Regions from separate parts of the Citrobacter sp. MNAZ 1397 genome, predicted to be linked through region 2. Evidence: predicted binding sites of a transcription regulator. Region 2 holds the regulator's gene; each other region holds the start of a gene.
What was found. Region 2 encodes ArgR, which controls arginine synthesis, uptake and breakdown. Its sites were predicted from a motif close to ANTGAATAAAAATACANT; they were not measured.
Positions count from the first base shown of each region.

Region 1 (4,946 bases), on a different contig from region 2:
TACTCCAGAGCGCGCTGCACAGTTGTCGCGCATAACAGGAACGACCGTACCCGCTGGAGAAGGCGCTTCGGCCAGTGCGCTACGTGACAGCCTGTGCTTGCTGCAAAAAAGCTATCGCTTTGGCAGCGATTCGGGCATCGGGCAACTGGCGGCGGCGGTTAATCGTGGCGATAAAGCGGCGGCAAGCGCGGTGCTGGGCCAGGGCTTTAGCGATATCGAAAATAAACACCTGCAAAGTACAGAAGATTATCAGAGCATGATTGATGATGCGCTGGCAGGCTATGGACGTTTTCTCGGGCTGGTTCGCGATGGCGCGCAGCCGCAAGAGGTCCTCACCGCTTTTGGTGAATATCAGTTGCTGTGTGCGTTGCGTGAAGGGCCATTTGGCGTAAGTGGGCTAAACGATCGTATCGAGCAGGCACTGGTCCGGCAGCGGCGGATTTCACGCCCTGCACATGCGCGCTGGTATCACGGCAGGCCGGTCATGATCACGCGTAATGACGCATCGCTGGGGCTGTTTAATGGCGATATTGGTATTGCGCTCGATCAGGGGCAGAGCATCCGTGTCTGGTTCCCGTTACCTGACGGCAGCCTGAAATCCGTACAGCCCAGCCGCTTACCGGAGCATGACACCGCCTGGGCGATGACGGTACATAAATCGCAGGGATCGGAGTTTGATCATGCGGCCCTGATTTTGCCGGGCCAGATTGTGCCAGTGGTGACAAGAGAACTGGTCTATACCGCGATTACCCGTGCGAAAAAGCGGCTCTCGCTGTATGCCGATGAACGTATTCTGGCGCAGGCCATTGCCACGCGTACCGAACGGCGAAGCGGACTGAATGCCATTTTTGAAACGATGTAGAACATAGCCCTCACCCGGCGGTAAGGGCTATCGGTCAACCTACCCCAAATCTGCCATCAGCACTTTTGACCGTCGCTGATAGTTGTACATCTCTTTTTTACTTTCCGGCAGGGAGTCGATATCCACCGGGGTAAAGCCGCGCTCCTGGAACCAGTGGATACTGCGGGTGGTGAGGACAAACAGTTTGCTCAAACCCATTTGTTTCGCCTGGGCTGCAATGCGCTCAAGCAATACTTCGCCGCGTGATGAACTGCGGTAGTCCGGATGGACCGCGACGCAGGCCATTTCGCCGATTTTTTCTTCCAGGAACGGATAGAGCGCCGCGCAGGCGATAGTCAGGTTATCGCGCTGAATGATGGTGAATTTATCGATCTCCATCTCCAGCTGCTCGCGTGAACGACGTACCAGAATACCTTGCTGCTCCAGGGGGCGAATCAGTTCGAGAATGCCGCCGATATCATTAATGGTGGCACGGCGGATCTGTTCCGCACTCTCCATCACAATCTGCGTACCGATACCGTCACGGGAAAACAGCTCCTGCAATAAGGCGCCATCTTCCTGATAACTGATCAGATGGCTGCGACGTACGCCACTTCGACAGGCTTTCATTGCGCCGCGCAGGAAACGCACTGTACCGGAGTGATAATCGCCTTGCTCTTCCAGCGATTCGACCCGGGACTGGGCTTCGTTCGGGAACATCTCGGAGACAATCTGCCCATCTTCGTTGTAGACGCCCTGTGATGAACAAAAGCCGATCATCTTTTCCGCTTTCAGTTTGATGGCCAGTTGTGTCGCAATCTCTTCTGAGGTGAGGTTGAAGCTTTCGCCCGTGACTGACACCGCAACGGGGCCGAGCAACACGATAGCGCCGCTGTCTAACTGACGGTGAATGGCTTCTTCATCGATACGACGGATACGCCCGCTATGGCAATAATCCACGCCATCATCCACGCCCAGTGGTTGGGCGATAATGAAGTTGCCGCTGACGACGTTAATGTGCGCGCCCTGCAATGGCGTATTGTTCAGACTCATAGAGAGGCGTGCGGTAATGTCCAGTTGCAGCAAGCCAGCGGCCTGTTTTACCAGTTCAAGCGTTTTGGCATCTGTCACGCGGGTGTGTTTGTGATACACCGGTTCGTGGTTATGCGCGGCAAGATTTGCATCAATCTGCGGACGTGCGCCATACACCACCACCAGGCGAATGCCCAGGCTGTGAAGTAAGCCTATGTCGCTGACAATGCTGGAAAAGTTTTCATGTTCAATGGCTTCGCCACCCAGCATGATGACAAACGTTTTTCCCCGATGGGTATTTATATAGGGAACAGAATGGCGAAATCCCTGTACCAGTTCGGTTCTGCGTTCCTTTACCACGGTCAACCCTCACTGCATGATTATTCGTAAATTGTGTATTTTTATTCTTTTATGGCGCCGGGTGCAAGCCATAAATTAGCCTTGGACAAAGAATAATTCCTGCGTGCTCTTGCATGGATTGTGTATGTTTACCCTTTTATAGATGACAGTTTATGCGTCATTCGTTAAAGTTTTCGGTCAAATCTGACGTTTACTTAGTATTTCATCTTTTTTGCTCGGGAGAAGCATGTCGGGAAGTCAATCAAGGTTGAGCCGCCGCAGATTGTTACAAGGGGCGGGCGCTATGTGGTTATTGAGCGTGAGTCAGGTCGGTCTTGCCGCCGTCAGTCAGGTGGTGGCGGTGCGCGTCTGGCCTGCGTCAACCTATACTCGCGTGACCGTTGAGTCTAACCGTGTGCTTAAATATCGCCAGTTTGCGCTCAGCAATCCGGATCGGCTGGTTGTTGATATTGAAGACGTAAACCTGAACTCCGTTTTGAAAGGGATGGGGGCACAAATTCGCGGCGATGATCCCTTTATCAAATCTGCGCGCGTTGGGCAGTTTGATCCAAAAACGGTGCGTATGGTGTTCGAGCTTAAGCAGGATATTAAGCCGCAGCTCTTTGCCCTTGCGCCGGTAGCGGGGTTTAAAGAACGTCTGGTGATGGATCTTTATCCGGCGAACGCGAAAGATGTCCAGGATCCGCTGCTCGCGCTTCTGGAAGAATACAACCAGGGCGATCTGGAAAAACAGGTACCGCCTGCGCAAAGCGGGCCGCAGCCGGGGAAAGCGGGACGGGATCGACCGATCGTTATTATGCTTGATCCGGGCCATGGCGGTGAGGATCCGGGCGCCATTGGTAAATACCGGACCCGTGAAAAAGATGTGGTGCTGCAAATTGCCCGTCGCCTGCGCGCGTTGATTGAGCAGGAAGGCAATATGAAAGCCTACATGACGCGCAATGAGGATGTGTTTATCCCGCTGAAGGTACGTGTCGCGAAAGCGCAGAAGCAGCGCGCCGACCTGTTTGTTTCAATTCATGCGGACGCCTTTAGCAGTCGCCAGCCGAGCGGTTCGTCGGTCTTTGCCCTCTCAACCAAAGGGGCGACCAGTACTGCGGCGAAATATCTGGCGGAAACGCAGAATGCCTCCGACTTGATTGGTGGGGTGAGCAAAAGCGGCGATCGCTATCTCGACCACACGATGTTCGATATGGTGCAGTCGCTCACTATCAATGACAGCCTTAAATTTGGCAAAGCGGTGCTCAATAAGCTGGGCAATATTAATAACCTGCATAAAAACAGTGTCGAACAGGCCGGTTTCGCGGTACTGAAAGCGCCGGATATTCCGTCGATTCTTGTTGAAACGGCGTTTATCAGTAACGTGGAAGAAGAGCGTAAGCTTAAGACGGCGAAGTTCCAGCAAGAGGTGGCGGAGTCGATTCTGGCAGGGATTAAGGCGTACTTTGCCGATGGCGCAACGCTGGCGAGAAGAGGCTAGTTTTTAGGCATATTTTTATTCGCGGCGGCAACACAATGAATCCCCGGGAGCGTACAACGGTACGTGACGGGGGGAATGAGGGCAGTCAACAAAGGTGCAGCAAGAAGGGCAAAGAATAAAAACAAAAAAACACCCATAAGGGTGTCTGTTGTATTGGTTGCGGGGGCCGGATTTGAACCGACGACCTTCGGGTTATGAGCCCGACGAGCTACCAGGCTGCTCCACCCCGCGTCCGTCTTTACTCTTCATCGAGTAAATGTGCATCAGATTGTTATTGGTTGCGGGGGCCGGATTTGAACCGACGACCTTCGGGTTATGAGCCCGACGAGCTACCAGGCTGCTCCACCCCGCGTCCGCGTTTACTCTTCCATCGAGTAAATTTACTTCTTATTTTAATTGGTTGCGGGGGCCGGATTTGAACCGACGACCTTCGGGTTATGAGCCCGACGAGCTACCAGGCTGCTCCACCCCGCGTCCGTGGATGCGCACTATACTCCGCTAACATTATGATGCAACCCTTTTTTAACGGAATGGCGGATTAGCGTGACATTTGTATAAAAACAGTACGATAAGATTGTTTTTTGTACTGCATTTGCGTCAGGTTGCGCAATCGCATTTCATTAGCAGGGGCGGTTTGTTATCTTCATCACGCTCCGGATTAACCAGAAGATGAGAGAAATGAAAGGACGTTGGGCAAAATATCTACTCGCAGGCGCAATGGCAGCACTTCTCGCCGCCTGTACTTCAAAGCCGACCGATCGCGGTCAACAATATAAGGACGGGAAATTCTCCCAGCCTTTCTCTCTGGTAAACCAGCCTGATGCGACTGGCGCACCGATTAACGCGGGCGACTTTGCCGAGCAGGTGAATCAAATCCGCACCGCTTCTCCACGCCTCTATTCAGGACAGAGCAACGTTTATAATGCGGTACAGCAGTGGCTGCGTTCGGGGGGCGATACCCGCACGATGCGTCAGTACGGTATCGATGCCTGGCAGATGGAAGGGGCAGATAACTACGGTAACGTTCAGTTCACCGGTTACTACACACCGGTCATACAGGCACGCCACACCCGCCAGGGCGAGTTCCAGTATCCGATTTACCGCATGCCGCCCAAACGAGGGCGTCTGCCTTCCCGCGCCGAGATTTACGCAGGCGCATTAAGCGACAGCTATGTGCTGGCGTATAGCAATTCGCTGATGGATAACTTCATCATGGATGTTCAGGGCAGCGGC
Region 1 is NZ_JAKIVH010000009.1:68,308-73,253, forward strand. Features, by position in the region: gene recD (exodeoxyribonuclease V subunit alpha) at 1-862, shown strand, start outside; gene argA (amino-acid N-acetyltransferase) at 902-2,233, opposite strand; gene amiC (N-acetylmuramoyl-L-alanine amidase AmiC) at 2,460-3,713, shown strand; tRNA gene L2097_RS24275 (tRNA-Met) at 3,868-3,944, opposite strand; tRNA gene L2097_RS24280 (tRNA-Met) at 3,989-4,065, opposite strand; tRNA gene L2097_RS24285 (tRNA-Met) at 4,111-4,187, opposite strand; gene mltA (murein transglycosylase A) at 4,392-4,946, shown strand, end outside.
Region 1: a site for ArgR is predicted at 2,266-2,283, ahead of argA (amino-acid N-acetyltransferase). Genes of this name have one in related genera too.

Region 2 (4,946 bases):
GGGTGGTGGCAGCGATAACCCCCTGGAATTTCCCGATGGCCATGCTGACCCGTAAGCTGGGACCCGCGTTAGCCGCAGGATGTACGGGGGTGATTAAACCTGCCAATAACACTCCACTGAGCGCCTTTGCGCTCCTGGCGCTGGCAAAAAAAGCGGGTGTGCCGGACGGTGTGCTGAATGCGGTTGCCGGGAATACATCCGAAATCAGCGACGCGATCATGGCGAGTCATGAGGTACGCAAAATTTCCTTTACCGGATCTACCGCCGTGGGCAAAACATTGATGCGTAACGCGGCCGAAACCATGAAGAAAGTGTCGATGGAACTGGGGGGCAACGCGCCTTATATCGTCTTTGAAGATGCCGATATTGATGCGGCAGTCAAAGGGGCGATTGCCAACAAATTCCGTAATGCCGGGCAAGTGTGCGTGAGCGTAAACCGTTTCTACATCCATGAGTCGGTGTATAACGCTTTCACGCAAAAACTGGCAGAGGCGGTTAGTGCCCTCAAGGTCGGGAACGGTCTTGATGACGGTGTTATCGTCGGTCCGCTTATTGAAACTTCTGCCGTGGATAAAGTGCGTGAACACGTGGAAGATGCGGTCGCGAAAGGGGCGAAAATTCTGGCAGGTGGGAAAGCCCATGCGCTGGGGGGGAATTTCTGGCAACCCACCGTGCTGGGTGATTGCAGCGATGGCATGAAGCTGGCGAACGAAGAGACTTTTGGTCCGGTTGCTGCCTGTTTTCGTTTTACGACCGAGGATGAAGTTATCCAGCGCGCTAACGCAACGCCGTTTGGCCTGGCAGCCTATTTCTACACCCAAAACTTATCCCGCGTATTTCGCGTCTCCCAGGCGATTGAAAGTGGGATGATTGGTATTAATGAATGTGCGGTCTCCACTGAACTGGGGCCGTTTGGCGGCGTAAAAGAGTCTGGCCTGGGGCGGGAAGGCTCCGTTCTGGGGCTGGAAGAGTTTATGGAAGTCAAAACCCTGCATCTCGGGGGCTTGTAATGAAACGGGCGGCGTAAGCCGCCCGACAGGGCTGGATGGCGGACAATGAATATCTATACCTTCGATTTTGCTGAGATAGACACTCAACACATGTTCTATCGAGAATTTTCCCGCCGGTTTGCGCTCGCTGGAGCCAGCATTACCGATCTGGATTCATTATGGATAGCGGTGACGGAAAAGTTGCCGTTGCCGGTTGAAATTGAGTTCATTCATCTTAGCGAAACGCTGCGGCGTCGTTTTGGCGCGTTAATTCTCTTGTTTGATGAAGCAGAGGAAGAGCTGGAAGGTCAGTTGCGTTTTAACATCCGTTAATGCAGCAAAAAAAAAGCCCCCGACAGGCGGGGGCAAGTCGTCGGAGTAGACGACGAGGGTTTATTTGTAGAGTTCCGCCGTTGCGTGCCAGGTATCACCTTCCTGGAGTTCGGTCACGTGGTAGGCTTTCGCACCCGCCGCGTCCGCTTTGGCAGACAGTTCATCACGAATGCTCATTGGAGAACTTGCGGTCTGGGAAACAGAAATAGAGCCCATGGCCTGCATGTTTTGCGTTTGATTATCGGAAAGTTGGGTAGCTGCGCTGGCGCCAAATGAGATCAGTGAAGCTAAACCAAGGGCTGCGATGATGACGTTACGTTTCATTGTCTTTCTCCTCAATACTCAACGGCGAGAAGGTTTATACCGCTATTTTTATGCCTGGTGCCGCTGAGTGATGATGACATAGGGTTTTCGGTTAATTATTTATACAGTTCTGCAGTGGCGTGCCAGCTATCGCCCGTACGTGCTTCGATGATGCGATAAGAAGACGCACCTTGCTCTTCAGCTTTTTTGTTCAGTTCTGCACGCATATCCATGGGGGACGATGCAACGCCGCCGACAGAGACGGTACCTAATGACTGGCGGTTTTGCGCCTGGCCAGTATCAATAGAGCTCGCCGCAAAGGCGCCGAATGACAGAACAGAAAGAATGCTGAGTGTTGCTACAGTTGATTTGATTTTCATAATGCTTACCTCGTCGAATCGTAATTCCTGAGGGCTTTGTTTCGTGACCCTCATCACAAAATCAAGTATACACTAATAACGCGTAAAATTAATACTGAGCTAATTATTGCTATTGTAAGTAAGTGGTAAAGAAACCTTTTTTTATAGTCAAAAAGATATAAAAAACGGCTGTTCTTGCCCTGTGTGCATTTTTTTATTGTTGAAAATCAGTGTGATGAGTGGCTTTGATTTTTTGTGCGAAAACATTCATCACGTGAATGAAATGCGACAGAAATTCGCACATTGTGTTAAAACAAAGGGGCGGTAGAAAGAAAAAGACCGTTGGCGGGGCGTATCCCCGGCGTGAAACCGGGGAGCGAATTAAAGCTCTTGTTCGAACAGTACGAGGATGGCCTCGCAAAGTTCTTTGACCGTAAAGCCGCTTGCCGGGGTGATGAAAATGGTATCGTCACCGGCAATAGTGCCCAGAATACCTTCCGCTTTGCCCAGTGAGTCCAGCAAGCGCGCAATTAACTGCGCAGCACCCGGGCTGGTATGGATAACGACAATAGCGTCGTTGTAGTCGATATCAAGCACCAGATTTTTGAGCGGGCTGGAGGTGGTGGGAACGCCCATTTCGACGGGCAAACAGTAGACCATCTCCATTTTGGCGTTGCGCGTGCGCACCGCACCGAATTTAGTCAGCATGCGGGAGACTTTAGACTGATTGATATTGTCAAAGCCCTGTTCCTGTAACGCCAGAACAATCTCTCCCTGAGAACTAAATTTCTCTTCTTTAAGTAGCGCTTTAAACGCTTTAACTAATTCTTCTTGTTTTGCCGAGCTTCGCATAAGTCACCCGTATTAAGGCCGTGAAAACTACATTATTATGCACATGGATGAATTTTTATGCAAATAATCTGCTGGGGAAATAACTCAAATCTTCTTATGGTTCACGTGAATTTTATCAAATTACGTTATGGAACCCACTGTGTCATGTGTCGCAAATTCAAGCAAAAGTAAAATAAATGTTACTAGAATGATATTGTTTAGATGGATATCAGCGCTATATTGTAAACTCTCAATGTTAGTTGCTTGGTTTGCCGGTCCGACGGTCATGAAAGCCCATTATAATATTTTAAAAGCGTGCCATGCCGCAGAATTTTGGCTGGTTCGTTGCCATAATTATCAGGGTGAATTAAGGTCGCCGCAATGGAGTAACAAAATATTTAGCTAACCATAATAAGGAGTTTATGATGAAAGTTGCAGTCCTCGGCGCAGCTGGCGGCATCGGCCAGGCGTTAGCTCTACTACTTAAAACACAACTGCCTTCAGGTTCAGAACTCTCTCTCTACGATATTGCTCCTGTAACCCCTGGGGTTGCTGTTGACCTCAGCCATATTCCCACTGCTGTAAAAATTAAAGGCTTTTCTGGCGAAGACGCAACGCCTGCTCTGCACGGTGCGGATGTGGTGCTGATTTCCGCTGGCGTCGCGCGTAAACCAGGTATGGATCGCTCCGATCTCTTTAATGTGAATGCCGGCATTGTGAAAAACCTGGTCGCGCAAATCGCAAAAACCTGCCCTAAAGCCTGTATCGGCGTAATCACTAACCCGGTTAACACGACGGTGGCGATTGCGGCAGAAGTGCTGAAAAAAGCCGGTGTGTATGACAAAAACAAACTGTTCGGCGTAACGACGCTGGATATTATCCGTTCTAACACCTTCGTGGCAGAGCTGAAAGGTAAGCAGCCGGGCGAAGTCGAAGTGCCGGTCGTGGGTGGACATTCGGGCGTCACCATTCTGCCGTTGCTGTCGCAAATCCCGGGTGTCAGCTTCTCTGAACAGGAAATTGCCGATCTGACAAAACGTATTCAGAACGCGGGCACAGAGGTGGTCGAAGCGAAAGCGGGTGGCGGGTCAGCAACACTCTCCATGGGTCAGGCTGCCGCGCGCTTTGGCCTGTCGCTGGTGCGTGCGTTGCAGGGCGAAAAAGGCGTTGTTGAATGCGCTTATGTTGAAGGCGATGGTCAGTATGCCCGCTTCTTCTCTCAGCCGTTGCTGTTAGGTAAAAATGGTATTGAAGAACGCCAGGCGATTGGCAAATTAAGCGCATTTGAACAGCAGGCGCTGGAAGGGATGCTGGACACCCTGAAAAAAGATATTCAGCTCGGCGAAGATTTTGTTAACAAGTAAATAGCTGCCGTCGTCTGGTGTGCCGTTTGCCTCCAGAGATGCGCAAAAAAACCGGAGTTCATTGGGCTCCGGTTTTTTTATCGCGGCTAGTTGGTCGCCGGATATTCCTGGATCGTGACCTGCAGTTTCAGCTTCTTATCATCACGCATTACTTCAACCGGGATTTCTGACCCGGGACGGATTTCCGCGACCTGGTCCATGGTTTCCAGAGCAGAGACGGCCGGCTTACCATTTACGCTGACAATCACATCATTCACCTGAATACCGGCCCGGGCTGCAGGACCATCTGGCGAGACTTCATTGACCACAATTCCTTGTATCTGATCGATGCCGCCGCTCTGGGAATGCATAGGGGCGATTTCTCTCCCGCCGATACCGATATAGCCACGGATCACCCGACCATCACGAATCAACTTATCCATGATTTTCGTCGCGAGCTGGAAGGGGATAGCGAAGCCAATACCTTCCGGCGTCTCGCCATCGTTGCTTTTGTCGAAAGAGAGCGTATTGATGCCCATTAACTCCCCCAGCGAGTTCACCAGCGCGCCGCCGGAGTTGCCATGGTTGATGGAGGCATCCGTTTGTAGGAAATTCTGTCGACCGGTAGGGTTCAGGCCAATTCGCCCGGTGGCGCTGATGATCCCCTGGGTAATGGTTTGCCCCAGGTTATAGGGGTTACCAATCGCCAGTACCACATCACCAATATGCGGTACACGATGCGGATTGATCGGAATCACCGGCAGACCGCCTGTGGCGTTGATTTTCAA
Region 2 is NZ_JAKIVH010000004.1:377,131-382,076, reverse strand. Features, by position in the region: gene L2097_RS21385 (NAD-dependent succinate-semialdehyde dehydrogenase) at 1-1,010, shown strand, start outside; gene L2097_RS21380 (barstar family protein) at 1,056-1,322, shown strand; gene yhcN (peroxide/acid stress response protein YhcN) at 1,383-1,646, opposite strand; gene yhcN (peroxide/acid stress response protein YhcN) at 1,742-2,005, opposite strand; gene argR (transcriptional regulator ArgR) at 2,366-2,836, opposite strand; gene mdh (malate dehydrogenase) at 3,241-4,179, shown strand; gene degS (outer membrane-stress sensor serine endopeptidase DegS) at 4,266-4,946, opposite strand, start outside.

Region 3 (4,946 bases), on a different contig from region 2:
AAATCAGTAACTGAATATCTTTCAGAAACAGGTCGGTCGCCTTCCAGCGGCTCAGCAGCAGGACGTGACGGGTAATCTCTGCGGTGACGTTCGGGTTGCCGTCGCGGTCGCCGCCCATCCAGGAGGTAAAGCGTACCGGTACGAAATCGACCGGCAGTTTGTAATTCAGGTTCGCTTCAAGCTGTTCGTTAAGCTCGCGAAGATAGTTAGGCACACCTTCCCACAGGCTGTTTTCCACCACCGCAAAGCCCCATTTGGCTTCGTCGACCGGGCTGGGACGGTGTTTACGGATTTCATCAGTATGCCAGGACTGTGCGATAAGCTGGCGCAGTCGGCGCATCAGTTGATGGCGCTCATAATCGGCGATATCGGTATTATCCAACTGCTTTAAGCAGTTGTTCACTTCCACCATTTTATGGATCAGCGTACGGCGGGTAATCTCTGTCGGGTGGGCTGTCAGTACCAGCTCCAGCGACAGTGATTCGACGGCTTGCTTGATGGTCGCTTCGTTGAGATCGGGTTGGTCTTTCAGTTTACGCAGAGTACGAGCAATCACTTCCGGGTTGCTTGCAGCTTCGCCTTTTGGCGAAATGCTGTGGTATTGCTCAGCGGTGTTGGCAAGGTTCAGAAACTGGCTGAATGCGCGGGCTACCGGCAGCAGTTCATCATTGGACAGGTTTTGCAGCGTATTGAGCAGTTCCTGACGACTCGCTTCATTACCAGCACGTGAAGATTTGGACAGCTTACGGATTGTTTCGACCCTATCAAGGATATTCTCTCCCAACGCATCCTTGATGGTATCCCCCAGCAGCTTGCCGAGCATACTGACATTACTACGCAAAGCGGAATATTGTTCGTTCATGTTAACCCAGACACCCCATCTCATTTTATTTTGTTATATCCACCGCCATGCAACGTGAAACGGATAGATATCAGACACCGCCTTTTATAAAGCCACGTAAAACCCACGGCGTCAATTGCGGCGAAATCGGTTCAGCAAACGAATAAATGGCGTGAATTTACGAAATTTAATTCGCTTCCCGGCTAATAAGCGTTGCTTATGGAATTGTGAACAATGTCACTCAATTTTATCCCCACTCCAAATGTGGTCACTCGGAGCGAGGGGGGTAAATCAATGCCAGCAGAAGTGATGGACCACCTGCGTAATCAATTCACGCGTGGGTTTAATAAAGCGGGTCTCAAGATATTCATCAGGCTGATGAGCCTGATTGATTGATCCCGGTCCCAACACCAGGGTCGGGCACAGCGTTTGAATGAACGGCGCTTCGGTACAGTAGTTCACCACGTCTGTTTTCTCGCCGAGCAGTTTTTCCACCACTTCAACCAACTGATGATCCGGCGGGCACTCGTAGCCTGGGATCGGCGGATGCAGTTCAGAAACCGTCAGGCGGCCCGGCCAGCGCTCGCTCACGGGTGCCAGCGCTTCATTCAGTAAGCCGTCGAGATCGCTCAGCGTCATACCTGGCAGTGGGCGGATGTCCATATGCAGTTCGCAGCAGGCACAGATACGGTTGGAAGCATCACCGCCGTGCAGGCTGCCGAGGTTCAGCGTTGGATAAGGTACGGTGAACGCATCGTAGTGATAGCGCTCTTTCAGGTTGTCACGCAGAGTCATGATGCGCCCGATGGCATCGTGCATCAGTTCAATGGCATTCACGCCACGTGCCGGGTCGCTGGAGTGGCCGGACTGGCCCATCACACGCACCGCTGTGGAGATATGACCTTTATGGGCGCGGATCGGTTGCAGAGACGTTGGCTCACCGATGATGGCGCAATCCGGGCGAATCGCTGTGTTTTCGGAGAAATAGCGTGCACCCGCCATGCTGGTCTCTTCATCGGCCGTCGCCAGAATGTAGAGCGGCTTTTTCAGTTTCGTCACATCAACATCACGCAACGCGTCAAGAATGAAGGCGAAGAAGCCTTTCATATCGGCGGTGCCCAGGCCGTAGAGCTTGTTGTCATGTTCCGTCAGAGTGAAGGGATCGCGCGTCCAGCGCCCGTCATCGAAGGGAACGGTATCGGTATGACCCGTCAACAGAAGACCGCCAGCGCCCTCACCGGTGCTGGCTAATAGATTAAACTTATTGCGTGTGCCGGGGACGGGTTGTACTTCAACCTTGAACCCGAGGTCGCCAAACCATCCAGCAAGCAGATTGATTAAAGAAGCATTGCTTTGATCAAGGGCTTCTTCCGTTGCACTGATAGACGGAGTGCCAATCAGGGCGCGGTAAATCTCGATAAATGGTGGCAAATTCATTTTCATTGTTGACATACCTGAGTTCGTGATAGTATCAATATTCATGCATTAATAGTGAATAAAAATACATTAATGCTGAGCGTAAAGGAACCCATCCGGCGCCTTTACTGCGCGACGTGGGATTGATGCCGAATCACTCCCTGGCAAACATGACGTACTAAGAAGGTAGACTGCCCCGATGTTGAACACATTAATTGTGGGTGCCAGCGGTTACGCCGGCGCAGAGCTAGTGACCTATGTAAATCGCCATCCTCATATGAACATAACCGCTTTGACGGTTTCAGCGCAAAGTAATGATGCAGGAAAATTGGTCTCTGATTTACATCCGCAGTTGAAAGGCATTGTCGACCTGCCATTGCAGCCGATGTCGGATATCAGTGAGTTCGCGCAAGGTGTGGATGTCGTGTTTCTGGCAACCGCGCATGAAGTGAGCCACGACCTGGCACCGCAATTTCTCGCAGCGGGCTGCGTAGTCTTCGATCTCTCTGGTGCGTTTCGTGTTAACGATCCCGCGTTCTATGAAAAATTCTATGGCTTCACCCATCAGCATCCGGACCTGCTCGCGCAAGCAGTGTATGGCTTGGCGGAGTGGAGTACGGATGCGCTGAAAGAGGCGAATCTGATAGCCGTGCCGGGCTGCTATCCGACAGCGGCTCAGCTCTCCCTTAAACCGCTGATTGATGCGGGCGTGCTGGAACTGAATCAGTGGCCAGTGATTAACGCCACCAGTGGTGTGAGCGGTGCAGGGCGTAAAGCCGCGATCTCGAACAGTTTCTGTGAAGTCAGCCTGCAGCCGTATGGCGTGTTCAACCATCGCCATCATCCGGAAATCACCACCCACCTGGGGGCTGAGGTTATTTTTACCCCGCATCTGGGCAATTTCCCGCGCGGCATTCTGGAAACCATTACCTGCCGTTTGAAGCCGGGTGTGACCCATGCGCAAGTTGCGGAGATTTTCCACCAGGCTTATGGCAATAAACCGCTTGTACGCCTGTACGATAAAGGCGTTCCGGCGCTGAAAAATGTGGTTGGCCTGCCGTTCTGCGATATTGGTTTCGCCGTGAAGGACGAGCATCTGATTGTCGTGGCCACCGAAGATAACTTATTAAAAGGTGCGGCTGCACAGGCAGTGCAGTGTGCCAATATTCGTTTCGGCTACGCTGAAACCCAGTCTCTTATCTAATTGAGTGCAGGCCTGATGATGAATCCATTAATTATTAAACTCGGCGGCGTGCTGCTGGATAGTGAAGAAGCGCTGGAGCGTCTGTTTACCGCGCTGGTGAATTACCGTGAATCGCACCAGCGTCCGCTGGTCATTGTCCACGGCGGCGGCTGCGTGGTGGATGAGTTGATGAAACAGCTCAACCTGCCGGTGAAAAAGAAAAATGGCCTGCGCGTGACCCCTGCCGATCAAATCGACATTATTACCGGTGCGTTGGCGGGTACGGCGAACAAAACTCTGCTGGCCTGGGCGAAGAAACACCAGATTGCGTCTGTCGGTCTCTTCCTTGGCGATGGCGACAGCGTAAAAGTGACGAAGCTGGATGAAGAGCTTGGTCATGTGGGTCTGGCCCAGCCAGGCTCGCCTAAACTGATTAACGCGCTGCTGGACGGTGGTTTCCTGCCGGTGATTAGCTCTATCGGTGTGACCGACGAAGGCGAACTGATGAACGTCAATGCAGACCAGGCGGCGACGGCGCTGGCGGCAACACTGGGCGCAGACCTGATTTTGCTCTCCGATGTGAGCGGTATTCTGGATGGTAAAGGCCAGCGTATTGCCGAGATGACGGCGGCGAAAGCCGAGCAGTTAATCGCGCAGGGCATCATCACCGATGGCATGATTGTGAAGGTGAATGCGGCGCTTGATGCGGCGCGTACGCTGAATCGGCCGGTGGATATCGCCTCCTGGCGGCATGCGGATCAGTTACCGGCGCTGTTTAACGGCACACCGATCGGCACACGTATTCTGGCTTAAAATTTTCTCTGGCCCTCTCCTGAGCGGAGGGGGTGAAAGACAGGCAACATTAAACGAATTTAAGGAAGCATGTTATGGCACTTTGGGGCGGGCGTTTTACTCAGGCAGCAGATCAACGGTTCAAACAGTTCAATGACTCTTTGCGCTTTGACTATCGCCTGGCGGAGCAGGATATCGTTGGCTCTGTGGCCTGGTCCAAAGCGTTGGTCACCGTGGGTGTATTAACCAACGATGAGCAACGACAACTGGAAGAGGCGCTGAAGATCCTGCTTGAAGAAGTGCGTGCGAATCCGCAGCAGATCCTCGAAAGCGATGCCGAAGACATTCATAGCTGGGTGGAAGGTAAACTGATCGATAAAGTCGGTCAGTTGGGTAAAAAACTGCACACCGGGCGTAGCCGTAACGATCAGGTCGCGACTGACCTCAAACTATGGTGCAAAGACACGGTGGCTGAGCTGCTGACGGCAAACCGTCAGTTGCAGAGTGCGCTGGTTGAAACCGCGGAAAATAACCAGGATGCAGTGATGCCGGGTTACACCCACCTGCAACGTGCGCAGCCGGTAACTTTTGCCCACTGGTGCCTGGCCTATGTAGAAATGCTGGCGCGTGATGAAAGCCGCCTGCAGGATACGCTCAAGCGCCTGGACGTGAGCCCGCTGGGTTGCGGCGCACTGGCGGGCACTGCTTATGAAA
Region 3 is NZ_JAKIVH010000006.1:9,100-14,045, reverse strand. Features, by position in the region: gene ppc (phosphoenolpyruvate carboxylase) at 1-862, opposite strand, end outside; gene argE (acetylornithine deacetylase) at 1,133-2,284, opposite strand; gene argC (N-acetyl-gamma-glutamyl-phosphate reductase) at 2,457-3,461, shown strand; gene argB (acetylglutamate kinase) at 3,477-4,253, shown strand; gene argH (argininosuccinate lyase) at 4,328-4,946, shown strand, end outside.
Region 3: a site for ArgR is predicted at 2,332-2,349, ahead of argC (N-acetyl-gamma-glutamyl-phosphate reductase). Genes of this name have one in related genera too.